Polyangium spumosum: one gene and its partner. The protein of the gene in region 1 binds, or shares a complex with, the protein of each later gene. Links are inferred from orthologs where the notes say so. Each region holds a gene or a part of one and is shown in the gene's direction. Other genes may lie near its edges.

Region 1 (3,185 bases):
GCGCCTGCGGCACGAGGCGCGTATCGCCGGATCGATCGGCCACCCGAACATCTGCGAGATCCACGACCTCGGCCGCCTCGAAGACGGCACGCCGTACCTCGTGATGGAGCGGCTCGTCGGCGAGACGCTCGACCAGCGCATCAAGCGTGACGGCGCCTTGCCCGAGCGCGACGTCGCGGACGTGATGCACCAGGTGCTCTCCGCGCTCACGGCCGCGCACGGCAAGGGCATCATCCATCGCGACCTCAAGCCGGAGAACGTTTTTCTCGTCCGCAAGCCCGGCACGCCGCCCGTGGCGAAGCTGCTCGACTTCGGCATCTCCAAGGCGATCGACGAGGACACGGCCACCGACCTCACGATGCCCGGCATCGTCATGGGCACGCCGTACTACATGGCGCCCGAGCAGGCGCGCGGCGACCGCGGGCTCGACCACCGCGTCGACCTCTGGGCCGCAGGCGTGATCCTCTACGAGGCGCTCTCGGGCCGCCGCCCGTTCGTCGCGCGAAACTACAACGCGCTGCTCGTGCAGATCCTCACCTCGAAGCACCGCTCGCTCGCCGAGGTGCGTCCGAACATCACGCGTGGGCTCGAGCGCGTCGTCGACAGGGCGCTCGCCAAGATGCGCGAGGACCGCTACCAGCACGCGGCCGAGTTCCAGGATGGACTGCGCCGCGCCCTCGAGCCCGAGCCGCCGCCGCCCTCGCGCCGCGCGCCGGTGCAGCCCGCGAAGATGTCGTTCTCCGAGGACGAGGACGACGAGACGATGGTGCTCTCGTTCTCGCGCAAGGACCTCGGCCTGCCCATCGCGCCGCCGCGCTCGTCACGCCAGGGCGCCCAGAGCTCCGCGAACGCGGGCCCGCCCTCGAGCCTCGCAGGCCCGCCGTCGACCAGGACGGCCCCGCACGGCCCCGCCGCGCCGCACCCGAGCGCGCCCTTGCCCGCGCCGCTGCCGCCGCCCTTGCCGCCGCCGTCGCACCCCGCGCAGCAGGCGTCGCAGGCCTCCGCCTCCTCGGCGGGCGCGCCGCCGCCCACCATGCCCGCGGGACAGCTCACGAGCATGGGCGTGGGCGGCGGTCGTGTCGCGTGGTTGCCCCCTCCGCCCGCGCCGCTGCCGCCTCCCTCGGCGCCGCCGCAGCCGCCGGTGAGCATCCCCGTCACCGCCGCGCCGCCCTTGCCGCCGCCGCCTCCGCGCCCCATCCCGCCGGCGCGCCCCGTGACCGACGACGACGACGAGGAGCGCACGCTCGTCGACCCGCCCTCGTTCGCCGACGACCGGCCGACGCTCGTGCGCCCGTTCCCGGCGCCGCCCGTGCCGGGCAAGGGGTCGTGAGGTACAGAGCTCCGGTCGAATGAGCCGAGCACCTCGCCTCACGCGTATCGTCGGCACGGGCCTCATCAAGGCCTACGGCCCCACCGTGGCCCTGCGCGGCGTGAACCTCACCATCGAGCTCGGCGAGCTGCTCGTCATCGAAGGCGCGAACGGCTCGGGCAAGTCGACGCTGCTCGGCATCCTCGGCACCGTCATCAAACCGACCGCGGGGCGGGTCGACTACCAGCCGCTCGGCGACGATCTGCTCGCGGTGCGGGCCGAGGTCGGGTGGGTCTCGCACGAGACGATGGCGTATCCGGACCTCTCGGGTCGGAAAAACGTGGAGCTCGCGGCGCGCCTCGTCGGGCTCGACGCGGGCGAGGCGTGGACGCGGGCGGCCTCGCGCTTCGAGCTCGGGGCGTTCGCGGAGCGGCCGGTGCGCACCTACTCGCGGGGGCAGCGGCAACGCATCGCGCTCGCGCGGGCGCTCACGCACGAGCCCTCGCTCGTCTTGCTCGACGAACCCACGACGGGCCTCGACAAGGCGGGCGTCTCGCGCCTGCTCGCGGTGGTGGACGAGGAGGTCGCGCGGGGCGCGGCCGTGGTGGTCGTCTCGCACGAGCCGGAGCTCTTCCGCGAGCGGGCCGGCGCGCGCCTCGTGCTCGACCGGGGCCGGGTGGTCTCCTCCGTGACCAGCGCCGCGCGCGCCTGACGGTTCGGGAAAAACCTCAATGGATTCGCCGCCGCGAATGCGCGGTGGCAATGAACGCGAACACGTATTCGCGCGAAAAGCGCATAACGCGCGGGTGTCCAATTTCCGTCACTGCGCTATTTTCTTTTCTTTTTGCAATGCCTTCGATAAAGATCGAACGCAGCGTGTTCGATCCTGAAAATGCATTGAACCGAGGGAGGCGGAGGGCGCGACGCTTGGGGGTCGTGGCCGCGTTTTGCCTCCTCGGGATCGGGACGGGCGCCCTCGCGCAGACGAAGACGTCGGCCCCGGGCGCGGCGGAGCCTGCCGAGATCACGGGAACGGTGCTCGCCCTCGAAGAGGAAGGCGAGGAGCTGATCCTGGACCTCGGGGCGAACCAAGGAGCGACGGAAGGCGCGACGGTCGAGATCTGGCGCCCGCTGAAGCTCAAGCACCCCGTGACCGGGAAGGTGATCTCGGACCGATTCAAGATCGGGACGCTCGAGCTCGGGCAGGTGCGCCCCTCGATGTCGATCGCCAAGGCGAGCAGCACCCTCACGCGGACCCCCGAGAAGGGCGACCTCGTGATCCTGCGCAAAAAAAACCAGCCGGCCGCGCCCGAAACCAAGAGCCCGACCGAGGAGCCGGACAAACCCGCCGGCGGGGAAACGACCGGCGGCGACCCCGAGGCGCTCGTCATCGCCACGATGTTCAGCAAGCTCGAAGGCGCCGACCTGGTGACCCGCATCAAGGCGTACGAGGATTACGTCCGGGAGAAACCAAACGGCCGGTATGCGCGGGTGCTCTACGAAGAAGCGGCCTCGCTCCGCCGGCTGCTCGAGGCCGACGGCAAACCGAGCCCAAAGAAGCCCAAAAAGGCCCAGGTCGATCGGACCGAGCCCACGCTCGTGAGCTTCTCGCGGCCGAAGGCGGCCGTCTCCGGCACGCCGCTCGCGCTCGCGGTGGAGCTCGACGACCTGGCCACGGGCGCGATCCTGCACGTGCGCTCGAAGGGGAGACCGACCTACACGCCGCTCGTCATGGCGAGCGCCGGCCCCGGCTACTGGACCGCGACCGTGCCCGGCGACCGGCTCGTGACCCCGGAGATCGAGTACTTCATCGAAGCCACGATGGAGAGCGGCGCCGCGAAGGCCGTCGTGGGCCTGCCAGGTTCGCCCGAGCGCA
Region 2 (3,040 bases), on another replicon or contig:
CGCACGCCCGAGGGCGTGGGCGCGCCGCCCTGGAACGGGCCCGCGTGCGAGGGGCGCGGCGGCTCGGGCGTGGAGGCGCGCGGCGGCTCGTGCATCCACGCCGAGAGGGAGCGATCGCCGAAGGGCGCGAGGTCGCGGCAGAGCTCGAGCACGCTGCCTTGCCGGTCGTCGCGATCGGGCGCGAGCGCGCGCATGATCGCCTTGCAGACGGGCTGCGGCAGATCGGGGCGCAGCCGCGCGATGTCCGTCGGAGGGCCCGAGCAGAGGGCGAAGACGAGGTCGCCGATGGTGTCCGCGTCGTAGGGCTTGCGGCCGGTCAAGCACTCGTAGAGCACGACGCCGAGCGAGTAGAGATCGCTGCGTCCGTCGACCCCGGACGGGTTCCGGAGCTGCTCGAGGCTCATGTAGTACGGCGTGCCGACGGTCGAGCCGGTGCGCGTGAGCGAGCCGCCGGGGACGGGCGCGTCGCTGGCGATCTTGACGATGCCGAAGTCGAGGAGCTTGACGTCGTAGACGCCCGGGCTCGGGCCGGGCCCGAGGTGGATGTTGTCGGGCTTGAGGTCGCGGTGGACGATGCCGTGCGTGTGTGCCTCGGCGAGGCACTCGCCGACCTGCAGCGCGACGTTCACCGTGAGCTCGAGCGGGAGCTGCCCGGCGTCGTGCAGCAGCTCGCGCAGGCTCTGGCCGGCGAGCAGCTCCATCACGAGGTACGGGCCCTCGGACGGGCTCATGCCCATGTCGACGATCTTCACCGCGCGCGGGCTCTTCAGCAGGCTCGTCGCGCGCGCCTCCTGCTCCAGGCGCTGGTACGTGGTCGGATCGAGCAGGGATTTGAGGGCCAGGCGCTGGCCGGTGCGGACGTGCTCGACCTCGTGGACGAGGCCGTTGCCGCCGCCTCCGATGAGCCGGAGGACGCGGTAGCGACCGTCCACGATGGTGCCGGGACGGAACGCGGGGACGTCGGCCGGTGCATCTGCCGGAGCTTGCTCGGGGCGAATGGGGGCCATGGGGTTCGCGGTTCGGAGGGCGAGGATAGATCAGCTCGTCGCCGAGGGATACTTTCCAGGAGGGGGTGCCTGCGCACGGAAACGGGGCGAAGAGGCGCGGCGGTGTGGGTCCTTGAACACCCGCGTCCTTGGCACTACCGTGGCCGTTCACCATGGCGTCGAGCGAGGCACTGGCTGCCGGAACGAAGGTCGAGACGTCGCGCTCCGGCGGCGACGCCGTGTTTTACACGGTGCTCGCCCTGACCGCGGCCGCGTTCGTGATCAGCCTTCAGGTGATCTTCTTCAAGGCGCCCGTCGAATCGACGATGGGCATCGTGCAGAAGATTTTCTACTTCCACGTGCCCATCGCGTACTCGATGTACGTCGGGGCTGCCGCGTGTTTCGTGGGTTCGGCCGGTTACCTCGCGAAGGGCACGCGTGGGTGGGACGCGTTCGCACGTGCGGGCGCGGAGACGGCCGTGGCGATGGGGATCCTCGTGCTCGTGACGGGGGCGCTGTGGGGCGCGAAGGCGTGGGGCGTCTACTGGACGTGGGATCCGCGGCTCACGACGGCGCTGCTCTCGGTCTTGATCTACGTCGCGTACGTGGTCTTGCGGGCGTTCGCGGGCGACGGGGATGCGGAGCGGAAGTTCGCGGCGGCGCTCGGGGTGCTCGGCGCGGCGAACCTGCCGATCATCCACTACTCGGTGCAGAAGTGGGGCGGCAACCACCCGAAGGTGATCACCTCGGGCGGCGGCGGGATCAAGCACCCGGACATGAAGCTCGCGCTCCTGCTCGGGTTCGTCACGTTCACGTTGCTCGCGGTGGTGCTCATCTGGACCCGCGTGCGGATCGAGCTCGCGTCCGCGCGGCTCGGTGAGGCCGAGGAAGAGGCGCTCGAGCTCGGCGTAGGCGAGGAGTGAGAGGGATGTCGTCGGAACAAGCAGCACAAGAGGCGCCGGGATCGGCCGGGCAGGGGACGGCCGACGATCGCTCGACGAGCTTCCGCGCGGTCGAGGGCGGCAACCAGATGCAGAGCGGCGAGAAGCTGCTCGTCGAGGCGTACGCGATCATCTGGATCGTGATCCTCGTGTTCGTCGCGTCGATGTTCCGGCGGCAGCGCCGGCTGGATCGGCGCATCGAGACGCTCGAGGCGGCCCTGCAGAAGGCGCGCGCGAAGAGCGGGGGCGAGTGACGTGTTCAACTTCGGTGAGATCACGCCCCAGCACGTGATCTACATCCCGAGCGTGCTTCTCCTCGGGCTCGTGGTCGGTTACACGATGGGCGCGCGCGCCGTGCGCGCGGAGCTCGAGAAGCGCAAGCGCAGGATGAAGGAGTAGGAGCCCGTGGTGGATTTCTCGCTGTCCGAAGAGCACAAGGGTCTCATCGAGACCGCCCGCCGCTTCACGAAGGAGCGGATCACCCCGATCGCGGCCGCGTGTGATCACGAGTCCCGCTTCCCGATGGAGGTCTTCCGCGAGGCGTGGGAGATCGGCCTCGTCAACCCGACGGTCCCGGCGGAGTACGGCGGCTCGGGCATGGGCGAGCTCGAGAACGCGATCATCACGGAGGAGCTCGCGTACGGGTGCACGGGCATCCAGACGAGCCTGCTCGCGAACGGCCTCGCCCTCACGCCGATCAAGCTCGGCGGCAGCGAGGAGCAAAAGAAGAAGTACCTCGGCATGCTGACGAGCGAGCCGGTGATGGCGAGTTACGCGACGAGCGAGCCCGACGCGGGCAGCGACGTGGCCGGCATCAAGACGCGCTTCGCGCAGCACGGCGACGACTACGTGCTGAACGGGCAGAAGTGCTGGATCACGAACGCGAGTTACGCGCGGTTCTACGTGATCTTCGCGACGACCAACCCCGACCTCCGGCACAAGGGCATCGCGGCGTTCATCGTCGATCGCGACACGCCCGGCGTCCGCGTGGGCAAGAAGGAGGACAAACTCGGGCAACGCGCGAGCGACACGGCGCAGGTCTTCCTCGAGGACGTGGTCGTGCCGAAGGCGAACCTGCTCGCGCCCGAGGGCAAGGGCTTCAAGCTCGCGATG

The links.
Region 2: the proteins of GF068_RS22005 (region 1) and GF068_RS06685 are in contact, whole or in part, in a solved structure (PDB 8CE8), measured with the Escherichia coli proteins. The link is inferred for Polyangium spumosum from one-to-one orthologs.

What each region holds. Positions count from the first base shown.
Region 1 is NZ_WJIE01000006.1:248,895-252,079, forward strand. Bases 313-3,185 are described here. They hold GF068_RS22005 (ATP-binding cassette domain-containing protein), read left to right. Parts: upstream 313-1,349; coding sequence 1,350-2,021; downstream 2,022-3,185. Other genes in these bases: GF068_RS46350 (serine/threonine-protein kinase), read left to right, coding at 313-1,330; GF068_RS22010 (hypothetical protein), read left to right, coding at 2,246-3,185. Also shown: more of GF068_RS46350, read left to right, coding at 1-312. UniProt on the Escherichia coli protein: Part of the ABC transporter complex CcmAB involved in the biogenesis of c-type cytochromes; once thought to export heme, this seems not to be the case, but its exact role is uncertain. Responsible for energy coupling to the transport system.
Region 2 is NZ_WJIE01000002.1:136,384-139,423, reverse strand. Bases 307-3,034 are described here. They hold GF068_RS06685 (cytochrome c biogenesis protein), read left to right. Parts: upstream 307-1,159; coding sequence 1,160-1,909; downstream 1,910-3,034. Other genes in these bases: GF068_RS06675 (acyl-CoA dehydrogenase family protein), read left to right, coding at 2,333-3,034; GF068_RS43385 (hypothetical protein), read left to right, coding at 2,183-2,326; GF068_RS06680 (CcmD family protein), read left to right, coding at 1,915-2,181; GF068_RS06690 (serine/threonine-protein kinase), read right to left, coding at 307-1,007. In the rest of the region: more of GF068_RS06690, read right to left, coding at 1-306; more of GF068_RS06675, read left to right, coding at 3,035-3,040. UniProt on the Escherichia coli protein: Required for the export of heme to the periplasm for the biogenesis of c-type cytochromes.